One region of the Nocardia otitidiscaviarum genome, then DNA from elsewhere that is predicted to be linked to it. Evidence: riboswitches for the same ligand, from Rfam matches in the RefSeq annotation. Region 1 holds a riboswitch; the other holds the start of a gene.

Region 1 (5,733 bases):
TCCCGCCGCGCTATGAAATCCAGCAGGCGCGTCGGCCCGCCCTCGGCGTCATCGCTATCGGGATCCATGGGGACCTCCCGGCACTAGATCGAATCACCTTCAGTGTGACCGTGATTCGATCTTTCGGCTACCCCGCCACCGGCGACCCCGCGATCCGGGCCAGCACATGGTCGGGTACCGGCACTCCCGGCTCCAGGTCGTCGGCCGGTACGGGGGCGTCCCACAGCTGCCGCAGCGGCAGCACTCCGGCCCACACCCCACCGGCGGCGACATCCTCCGGTTCGTCGATCGGCCCGCCCTCACGCACCTTCACCGACGCCTCGGTGAGGTCGAGCGCCAGCACCAGCGTGCCCGCGAGCTCCTTCTTGGTCGGCTGCCGCACCGCGGGCCAGGCGCCGGGCGTGACATTGTCGACGACGATCCGCATGGCCCGCAGCTGCTCATCCGGATCGGTGACCGTGGTCGGCCGACCGTGGATCACGGCCGACCGGAAGTTGATGGACAGGTGCATCGCGGCACGCGCGTACACGATGCCGTCCACATGGGTGACCGATACCGACACCCCACCGGTACTCGCGGCGCGCAGATTGCCCGATCCGGTGGAGCCGTGCAGGTAGAGCGTGTCCCCGTCGCGCCCGTAGATGGTGGGCACCACCAGCGGCGCGCCGTCGATCACCACGCCGAGATGGCAGAGGAACCCGGCGTCCAGCACGGCGTCCAGGACCGCTCGGTCACTCCGGGCGCGGTGCCGGTAGCGCGTCGGAGTGCTGCGCGGCGTGGGCGACAAGGGGGTCCGATTCGACGCTGTCTGACTCATATGACCAGCATGGCCGCGCCAATGGACCAGTAGAATATCCATTTCTGGATGATTTCGACAGACCACTTTTGAGGCGGACCCTTGACGGCGACCACATCCGAGAACGCGGCACACCGCCCGACCCCCGCCGACGACCTCCCGATCACGCTCGACCGCGCGGCATCGACGCCGCTGTCGGCACAGATCGCGGACCGACTGCGCGACGCCGCCGCCACCGGGCTCCTGCACCGCGGCGACCGCCTGCCCTCCTCGCGGGCACTGGCGCTGCGCCTCGGCGTGAGCCGCACCGTGGTCACCGCCGCCTACGACCAACTGCACGCCGAAGGCTGGCTCGGCGGGCGACACGGATCCGGCACCTACCTGACCGCCGCCCCACGACTGGCCCCGGAGTGGTCGCCGGCCGCCTCCGATGCGGACGAGGCGACGGATCTGGCCGATCTGGCCCCCGGTGCACCGTGCGTGGAGGCCATCGACCGCGCGGCGTGGCGACGGGCCTGGCGGGCGGCCGCCGTCCCGATGCCCCTGGTCCGCCGCAACCGCGCCGGTGACCCCGGCTACCGCGCGGCGGTGGCCGAACACCTGCTGCGGCATCGGGGATTGGGCGCGTCCGGCGGCAGTGCGGTACTGGCCACATCGGGCACCAGCGCCGCGGTGAGCGAGCTGGCGGCCGCGGTGCTGCCCCCGGGCGCGGCGGTGGCCATCGAGGATCCGGGCTACCGCCGGGCCGCGGGCGCGTTCCGGGCGGCCGGAATCGAGTTGGTGCCGATTCCGGTCGACGACCACGGCCTGCGGGTGGACCTGCTGCCGGACGGCGTGAGCGCCGTGTATTGCACTCCCGCGCACCAGTTTCCGCTGGGCGCACGGATGCCCGCCGAGCGGCGGGTGCGGCTCGTCGAATTCGCCCGCCGCACCGGCGCTCTGATCATCGAGGACGACTACGACGGCGAATTGCGTTACGACACCGCGCCCTTGCCGCTGCTGGCCTCCCTCGCCCCCGATGTGGTGGTGCATCTCGGCACCACCAGCAAGATCCTCACCCCGGCCCTGGGCATCGGCTGGCTCGTCGCCGCGCCCGCCGTCGCCGACGCGGTGCTCGCCCATCGCGAACACACCGGCACCGGTCCGGCCGCGGCCGGGCAGCTGGTGCTGGCCGAACTGGCCGCACACGGTGATCTCGCCCGGCATCTGCGCCGACTCCGCCGCGAAATGCAGACGCGGCGCGCCATGGTGGTGGCGGAACTGCGCCGACACGGCCTCGGGGTGATCGGCGACGCCGCCGGATCACACGTGGTGGTGCCGTTGGCCTCGGCCACCGCCGAGGCGGCCGCGGTGGCGGCGGCGGAGCGGCGCGGCGTGCACCTCGGCCGCCTCGACACCCATTACGTCGGGCCGCGACGGCTGTTCGGCGTGGCGCTCGGTTACGCCGCCCTGCCGCGCGCGGATTTGGCGGCGGCACTGCGGACCGCCGGGGAGTGCCTGGCCGCGCCGTAGCATGGACGCGTGACCCGGGCCCGGGTCGCGCTGCAACCGTCGCGGAGTGGAGGCTTCATGACCGATCAGGACATTCTCGCGCGTATCAAGACACTGGTGGATCGCGAGCACGAGCTGCGGTCCAAGACCACCGGCGGTGAGCTGGACCCGGAGAGCGAGCGCGCCCAACTGGCCGAGCTCGAGGTGCAGCTGGACCAGTGCTGGGATCTGCTGCGGCAGCGCCGGGCCCGGCTCGATCAGGGGCGCGATCCCGATTCGGCCCAGCCGAATTCCGCCCAGCAGGTGGAAGGCTATCTCCAGTAGGTTTTTCGGCCCCCGATCGGGGGCCGATTTTTTCGGGATTTGACTTATCCGAATTCGTGCGACACCATTGTCGACGTTCATGCACCTCGATAGGTGAGGCTCCTACGCGAACACAGGCCACTGATCTGACGACGTCGAGAGACGCCCAAGGTTAGGACAGGTCTTCCCGGATTAAGGGATGTACCCGAAGTGGCTTCCCGGCTCGATGCCGAGACACGTCGCGTAGTGCCGAAACTCTGACGAGAGGGGTGCTCACCAGGGAAACGTCCCTGGCCCGCTCCCTGCTGTGCTTTCGATTCGGCGTCCCCGCACGCCTCGGCCGCAAGGAGGTGAGATCCGCAGGATGACACCCGGTGGAAGTCCGTATCCGTCTCGATCACTCTGCATTGTCTCGCCCGGTCGCGGCATTCCTTCGTACTGACCGTTCGGCGAATTCAGCGCATTCTCAGGCAATTGTCATGTCCTCGACAATTGTCCATCCCAGCGTGCGCGAATTCGGTTGAAAAGATTTCGAAGCGATGAATCGCGGCCCCGTCACCGAGGAGTTCGCCATGACCTTCATCGCACGTCGTACCCCAGCCACCCTGACCACCGCCCTGCTCGGCGGCTGCCGCCGCGGCGCGCACCGCCTGTGGACACGCCGGAATCTCACCCCGCAGGAGCGGGCCAACCTGCTGGCGGGCTACACGCCACCGGCGGTGGTCAGCGCCTCGCTGGGCTGCCACCCGAAGCGGTAGGCGGCCACGCACCGACACCCCACAGTCCCGATGCGGCTACCGCGCGAGGAGTACCTCATGACCATGTCCACTCCGCTGTCCCTCCAGCAGCCGGAACCACCCACCCACCGCCCGTCCCGCCGGGAACGCCGGGCCGCCGAGCTGGAGGACCGCACCCGCGCGGTCGGCGCGAAGCTGGTCGGCATCAGTGCCCGACCGGCGAAACAGGTGCTGCACGACCTGGATTCGGTGCGCGCCGGCCTCGACCACGCCGACGCCGATCAGCGGCTGGCGCAGTACGGCCCGAACAAGATCGCCCACGAATACGTTCCGCACTGGCTGGTGCAGCTGGTGCGGGCGTTCGGGAACCCGTTCATCCTGGTGCTGGCGGGCCTGGCCGTCGTGCTCTACCTGACCGGCGACGCCGAGGGCGTCATCACCATCGGCATCATGATCACGATCAGCACGCTGATCCGGTTCTGGCAGGAGTTCCGTTCCAATCGGGCCGCCGAAGCGCTGGCCCGGCTGGTCACCACCACCGCGGCGGTGGTGCGGCGCGATGCGGGCGCACCGCGCGGCCGAGCCCGGGAAATCCCCATGGCCGAGGTGGTGCCCGGCGATATCGTGCAGCTGGCCGCCGGTGACCTGGTGCCCGCCGATGTGCGGCTCCTCGCGGCCAAGGACCTCATGGTCGCCCAGGCCGCCCTGACCGGTGAATCGCTGCCGGTGGAGAAGGCCGACACCACCACCGGCGACACCCGGCGGCACACCCGCCCCGACCCCGCCGATGCCGACAACCTGGTGCTGATGGGCACCTCCGTCACCTCCGGAACCGGTACGGGGGTGGTGGTCGCGACCGGTTCGGACACCTACTTCGGCTCCATGGCCGACATCATGGTCGGCGCGCATCCGGAGACCGCGTTCGACACCGGAGTGAAGCGGGTCGCCTATCTGCTCATCCGGTTCATGCTGGTCATGGTGCCCGTGGTGTTCGTCGTCAACGGCTGGAATCAGGGCGATTGGACCTCGGCGTTCCTGTTCGCGGTGGCCGTGGCGGTGGGCCTCACACCGGAGATGCTGCCGGTGGTGGTGACCGCCAATCTGGCCAAGGGCGCGGTCGCCATGAGCAAGCGCAAGGTCGTGGTCAAGCGGCTGAGCGCGATTCAGAATCTTGGCGGCATGGATGTGCTGTGCACCGACAAGACCGGCACCCTCACCGAGGACCGGGTCGTGCTAGACCGATACCTGGACATGCACGGGCGGCCGAGCGACGAGGTGCTGCGGTTGGCGTATCTGAACAGCCACTTCCAGACCGGATTGCGCAATCTGCTGGACCGCGCCGTCATCGACCGGATGGACGAGGCCGAGGAGGTCGTCGTCGACAGCCGCTATCGGCTCGCGGACGAGATCCCCTTCGATTTCGTGCGCCGCCGGATGTCGGTGGTGCTCAGCGACCGGTTGGGCGGCCTCGCGGAGAACCAGCTCGTCTGCAAGGGCGCGGTGGAGGAGGTCGTCGCGTTGTGCCGGTTCGCACGCGACGGCGACCGCGAGATCGCCATGTCCCCCGAGCTGCGCGAACGCGTGATCGACGTGGCCGAGCGGACCAATCGCGAGGGCCTGCGGGTGGTGGCCGTCGCCACCCGGGCGGTGCCGATTCGCGACCGCTACACGGCGACCGACGAGACCGAATTGACGCTGGTCGGCTTCCTCGCCTTCCTCGATCCGCCCAAGCAGGACGGGGCCGCGGCGCTGAAAGCCCTGGCGGACAACGGCGTCGAGGTGAAGGTGATCACCGGCGACAGCGAACTGGTGGCGGCGCGGGTGTGCGCGGGCGTCGGCCTCGCGGTGGGCGAACCGGTCACCGGCGCCCGACTGGAGCTGACCGATGACGCGGATCTGCCCGAATTGGTGGAACGCACCACACTTTTCGCCAAGATCGACCCGGCGCAGAAGGCGCGCATCGTGCGCACCCTGCACGCGCGCGGCCACACCGTCGGCTTCCTCGGCGACGGCATCAACGACGCGGCGGCGCTGCGTGAGGCCGATGTGGGCATCTCGGTGGACACCGCGGTCGATATCGCCAGGGAATCCGCGGACATCATCCTGCTGGAGAAGGACCTCATGGTGCTCGAACGCGGCGTTATCGAGGGCCGCCGCACCTTCGGAAACACCATGAAGTACATCAAGATGACCGCGTCGTCGAATTTCGGCAATGTGTTCTCGGTGCTGGTGGCCTCGGCGTTCCTGCCCTTCCAACCCATGCTGGCGGTGCACCTGCTGGTGCAGAACCTGCTCTACGACATCTCACAACTCAGCATTCCGTGGGATCGCATGGACGAGGAGTATCTGCGCAAGCCGCAGCAGTGGAACGCCCGGGATCTCGGCCGGTTCATGCTGTGCATCGGC
Region 2 (5,733 bases), 3.0 Mb from region 1:
ACCGCTGGTAGCGCGTGTTTCCCCCGCGCCACGCCCACAACCGCTATGACCTCGCGCGCCAATCCCACCCCCGCCCATTGTGCCCACCCTCATTTCCTGGAAGCGTCTCGGATCACGCGACCAGGAGGCGAGACTCCGCCGCCTCCTAGTCGCGCCCAAACTTTTCTCCCGCACGTCCAGGGATCCCCGCCTTGACCACACGGCTTCTCGTGCTGCCCGCCGCCCTCATCACCGCCCTGCTGTCGGGCTGCGGCTCCAGCACCGCACCGGATACGACACCCGCTGCGACACAATCGACTACGACAGTCGCACAATCGACCGCAACCCCAACGAGCGCGACAACCACGCCGTCCACTACGGCCGCCGCACCGCCGCCCCCGACCGCAGACACCACTACGGCGACCCCAGCTCCACCACCACCGGCCCCCGCGCCCGACATTCCCACCGTGCGCGCCCCGGCCGTCCCCACACCCGATGCTCCCACGCCCGAGACTCCCTCGGCCTACTACCGCAGCTGCGCCGAAGCCAGAGCGGCCGGTGCCGCCCCGCTGCACCGCGGCGATCCCGGATACCGCTCCGGCCTCGACCGCGACGGTGACGGTGTCGCCTGCGAGAAGTGATGCTCGCTGACGGCTACTGGCCGTAGGAGTAGCGGAGGTCGGCGAACAGCAGCCGGTTGAGCCGCTGCCGCAGATGCCCGGCCTTGCTGGCGTCGGGAGCCGGCGCCGCAGTGAGCACCGTGAACCTGAGCAAGGTCGCGCCGCCGACCGCGGTCAGCGCGAACTCGATCCGGGCGTCCGGCCTGCTCGGCCACAGCGAGGACCAGACGAGGCGATGCGGTTTCTCCGCGTCGAGGATCCGCGGCTCGACCTCGTCCGCCAGCAACGCCAGCCACGGTCGCGCCCCCGGCTGGCGGGGCCGGGCGAGCGAATCCCAGACGACCACCGGGGGCGCGGGAAGCGTCTTCGCGCGTGAGCCGATCTCGATCACCCGGGCAGCCTAGTTCGTCGTTGCCCGGTGTTGCGCCGCGCACATCCGGTGGCGAAACCGGGATGCCGGGTGTTAACTCGCTGGGGCGAGGTGCCGTCGTTCGCTGAGGCTCCTTCGCGGATACAGGCTGGCGATCGTAAACGTCGAGAGACGCCACCGATCAGGACAGGTCTCCCCGAATCAAGGGGTGATCCCGACCAGCTCCCGTCGGACGGGTTACGCCGCGAAGTGCCAAAGGTCTTACGAGGAAGGAGGTGGTGAGTGTGCCTGGTGGACGTGATCGATATCGGAGTCGATATCAGGTGGCCACACAGTGTTTCGGTGCCCCACGCGCGCTCGTTCGGAGGATTCCGCCCTCCCGGTAGCGCGCGGTGCGCCGACCTTTTCTCGGGAGTGCGTCATGACCATGGTGGAAATGCTCATTCGGCTGTCGGCCGGGGTGGGCCTGGGTGCGGTGATCGGGTTCGAGCGGCAGTATCGGGCGCGGATGGCCGGACTGCGGACCAACGCGCTGGTCGCCGCGGGCGCGACGCTGTTCGTGCTGCTGTCCGCACACGGCTTCAGCGGCGGTACCGCCGACCCGACCCGCGTTGCGGCACAGATCGTTTCGGGTATCGGATTCCTCGGCGCGGGCGTCATCCTGCGCGACGGGTTCACCGTGCGCGGCCTCAACACCGCCGCCACACTGTGGTGTTCGGCCGCGATCGGCGCGCTGGCCGGTGCGGGGATGCTGCCCACGGCGCTGGCGGGCACGGTCGTGGTGGTCGTGGTCAATACCGCGCTGCGGGCCGCGGGTCGCCGGGTGGACCGGCGTCCGGAGGCAGGCGACGAACAGCACACCCGGTACGCGTTCGTCGCCTGCACCGATGACGCGCACGAGGCGCACACCCGCGCGTTGCTGGTGCAGTCGTTGACCCGCACCGATTTTCAGCTGGTGTCGGTCGCCAGTTCCGATATCGGCTCCGGCAAGGTGGAGGTGCGCGCCGAGCTGGTCTCCGATCGCCGCGACGACCGGCAGATGGAGTCCGCGGTCAGCCGTCTGAGCCTGGAACCGCATGTGACCAGCGTCGGCTGGCGCACCCTGGACCAGCTCAGTGCGCCATGATCGGCGCGTCCGCGGCATCCGGCGCGGCGGGTTTGCGTCGCGGTAGGAACGATGCCGGGATCAGCGTGCACAGCAGCAGCACCAGCGCCACCACGAAGGTGTGCCCGAAGGAATCCGCGGCCTGCTCCAGACCGGTCGCGATCGCCTCCGGTGGTAGTCGCAGCTGCTCGGCGACCTTCGGATCGGTGGTGGCGGCGATGGCGGGACCGGCGAGTTCCTGCCCCTTCAGCAGATTCGTGAGCACCACCGAGATGGTCGCGGTACCGATGGAACCGGCCGTCTGATTGATGATGTTCATCAGCGTCGAACCGCGCGCCACCTGCGCGTGGCTCAGGGTCTGAATGGCGGCCGTCATGGTCGGCATCATGGTGCAGCCCATACCCAGACCGGTGACGAACAGCGCCGCGAGCAGCAGCGGGTACGGGGTGTCGGCGGTGACCTGGGTGAGGTAGGCCATCCCGAGCGAGATGACCGCGATACCGGTCAGCACGATCTTGCCGGGGCCGATCTTGTCGACCAGTCGCCCCGCGATCGGCATGGTCACCATCGCACCCAGGCCCTGCGGTGCGATGAGCAGACCCGCCATGAGCGTCGACTCCCCGCGCACCTGTTGCAGATAGGCGGGCAGCAGCAGGCTCGACCCGAAGAACGCCATGGCGAACAGGGTCATGGTGAGTACGGCGTAGCGCAGCGACTTGTTCTGGAACAGATGCAGGTCGATGAGCGGATACCGGGCACGCAGCGCGTGGAAGACGAACCCCGCCACCAGGACCAGGCCGATGACGCCCGGAATCAGCACCTTCGCCGACGCCACCGTGCCCGCCTCCGGAATGGAGGACACGCCGTAGAGGAACAGCGCCAGACCGGGCGAGGCCAGCAGCATGCCGACCCAGTCGAAGCTCTGCGACGGCTCGGGACTGTCGGACGGGAAGACGATCCACGCCAGGATCAGCCCGACGATGCCGATCGGCACATTGATGAGGAAGATCCAGTGCCAGCTGAAATCGTCGATCAGCCAGCCGCCGAGGATGGGCCCGCAGATGGGGCCCAGCAGCATGGGCACGCCGAGGACGGCCATGACCCTGCCGATCCGCTGCGGTCCGGCGGCGTGGGTCATGATCGTCATACCCAGCGGCATGAGCATGCCGCCACCGAGACCCTGCAGGACGCGGAAGGCGATGAGCGATTCGATGCTCCACGCGGTGGAGCACAGCACCGAACCGAGGACGAACAGCACCAGCGCCGTCATGTAGAGCCGTTTGGTGCCGAACCGGTCGGCGGCCCACCCGGTGAGCGGGATGACGGTGGCCAGCGCGAGGGTGTAGCCGGTCATCGTCCACGCGGCGATGGCGTAGCTGGTGTCGAACTCGACCTGGAATTTCGGGATGGCGACGGTCACGACGGTGACGTCGAGAATCGACATGACCGCGCCCAGCACGACCACGCCCGCGATCTTCAGGACCCGGGCATCGAGGGTGTCGGCGGCGGAACCGGCCGACGAATTATCCGGAGGTGATGTCACCGCTTCAGCCTGCCAGGTCGCGGGCCGGAGAACCAGCAGCGACTTCGGTGGTGTCGGCGATCCGGCGGCGCATCGCGGTATGCGATATCGCCACGGGTGGGAAGGTCTATCCCGAGGCATCGAGACGACGCCGGACCCGCCCCGATACGCAATCCGCTCGCGCACAGCGCAACCGGCCTCCGTCGCCCGCACCGCTACTCGAAACCCACTGCGCCCCAATCGGACTGAGAGCCTCTCGGGCAGTCGCCACCCGGCGCGCGAAATGCGCGGCGGCAGCACCGTTCAGCCGTGCGCGGCAATCGAAAATTAATCCCTTTCATCCGACATCGCGCAGTTCGCGGGTTACAGTGACCCGCAGAGGGACGCGGCGACGAGGAGCAGGTGTTGGTGTCCATCGGGAAATTGGTGTCGTTCGACAGTTCACGGGGGTTCGGATTCATTCGGCCCGAAGACGGTGGCCCGGACGTTTTCGTCCATGTCAACGACATCGGCCTGGACGAGGACGAGCTGCGCCAGGGGCGGGTGTTCGAATTCGATGTGACCGAAGGTGACCGGGGGCCGAAGGCGATCAACCTGGCGCTGGTCGGGGGGACGGGGCCGGTGCGGCACAAGAACAAGGAACGCGGCGAGCGGACGGCCGGACAGCTCAGCGCCGAGGAGCACCGGCGGCTCATCACCGAACTGCTGCTCGACGCCAGCCCGGCCCTGACCGCCGGGGAGATACTGACCATCCGCGAGCGCCTCACCGCCTTCGCCGATCAGCACGGGTGGATCGACGGCTGAGGGTATGCCGGTCTCGAAAAACTGACCGGTACGGCCTTACGATCTTGGGGAGCCGCCGTATCCGACCGATGAGTTTCGATCGGGCGCGGCGTCTACCTGGGTAGGTAACCCCGAGGAGGTCGCGTGGATCTGCCCGTCATGCCGCCGGTCAAACCGATGCTGGCGAAATCGGTGTCCGCCATTCCGGAGGAGCCCGGACTGCTGTTCGAGCCCAAATGGGACGGTTTCCGCTGCATCGTCTTCCGCGACGGACCCGAGATCGAACTCGGCTCCCGCAACGACCGTCCGCTCACCCGGTACTTCCCCGAACTGGTGGAACTGCTGGCCGCCGCACTGCCCGAGAAATGCGTGGTCGACGGCGAGATCGTGGTGGTCACCGAACACGGCCTGGATTTCGACACCCTGCAGCAGCGGCTGCATCCGGCGGCGTCGCGGGTGAACAAGCTGGCGGTGGAGACCCCGGCCAGTTTCGTGGGCTTCGACCTGCTGGCGCTCGGGGACCGAGATCTCACCGAGGAACCGTTCGAACAGCGGCGGCGACTGCTGGAGACGGTGCTCGACGGCGGCTTCTCCCGCACCCACCTCACCCCCATCAGCGACGATCCGCAGCAGGCGCGCGACTGGTTCACCCGGTTCGAGGGCGCGGGCTTCGACGGGGTCATGGTCAAGGCCAAGGATCTGCCGTACCTGCAGGACAAGCGGGTCATGCTGAAGGTCAAGCACGAACGCACCGCCGACTGCGTGATCGCCGGATTCCGCTGGCACAAGGACGGCGAAGGCGTCGGCTCACTGCTGCTGGGCCTGTTCGACGACGACGGCCACCTGCACCATGTCGGCGTGGCCAGCAGTTTCACCGCCGCCCGCCGCAAGGAACTGGTGACCGAACTGGAGCCGCTGCGCACGAACGCCCTGGAGAACCACCCGTGGCGGGAGTGGGCCGACGCGGCCGCACAGGCCAAGGCCGAGGGCAAGATGCCCGGCGGGGTCAGCCGCTGGACCGGCGGCAAGGACCTGTCCTGGGAGCCGCTGCGCCCGGAACTGGTCGGCGAGGTGCGCTACGAGCACGTCATGTCCGGGCGCTTGCGCCACGGCGGGCGGCTGGTGCGCTTCCGCACCGACCGCACCCCCGAATCCTGTACCTACGCCCAGCTCGACGAGGTCGCGCCCGCCGAACTGGCCGATATCTTCACCGAGGCGAAAGCCGGCGAGGGAGCACGGTCGTGAGCGGTTCCGTCGAGATCGAGGCGAACGGGCACACCGTCACCATCTCCAATCCGGACAAGATCTACTTCAGCAAACGCGGCGACACCAAACTCGACCTGGTGCGCTACTA

The links. A riboswitch is a leader RNA that binds a small molecule or an ion and turns the genes downstream of it on or off. The one in region 1 is predicted to bind magnesium.
Region 2: it holds a riboswitch for magnesium, as region 1 does, so the genes downstream of both, FOH10_RS14270 (MgtC/SapB family protein) here and FOH10_RS00990 (hypothetical protein) in region 1, are expected to answer to the same signal.

The regions. Positions count from the first base shown of each region.
Region 1 is NZ_CP041695.1:278,358-284,090, reverse strand. It holds gene FOH10_RS01010 (hypothetical protein) at 1-68, opposite strand, end outside; gene FOH10_RS01005 (pyridoxamine 5'-phosphate oxidase family protein) at 128-817, opposite strand; gene pdxR (MocR-like pyridoxine biosynthesis transcription factor PdxR) at 899-2,308, shown strand; gene FOH10_RS00995 (DUF2630 family protein) at 2,366-2,611, shown strand; M-box (ykoK) riboswitch at 2,690-2,866, shown strand; gene FOH10_RS00990 (hypothetical protein) at 3,130-3,348, shown strand; gene mgtA (magnesium-translocating P-type ATPase) at 3,406-5,733, shown strand, end outside.
Region 2 is NZ_CP041695.1:3,232,907-3,238,639, forward strand. It holds gene FOH10_RS14260 (excalibur calcium-binding domain-containing protein) at 192-620, shown strand; gene FOH10_RS14265 (SRPBCC family protein) at 634-990, opposite strand; M-box (ykoK) riboswitch at 1,079-1,247, shown strand; gene FOH10_RS14270 (MgtC/SapB family protein) at 1,391-2,095, shown strand; gene FOH10_RS14275 (DHA2 family efflux MFS transporter permease subunit) at 2,082-3,617, opposite strand; gene FOH10_RS14280 (cold-shock protein) at 3,999-4,400, shown strand; gene FOH10_RS14285 (ATP-dependent DNA ligase) at 4,524-5,624, shown strand; gene FOH10_RS14290 (DNA polymerase domain-containing protein) at 5,621-5,733, shown strand, end outside.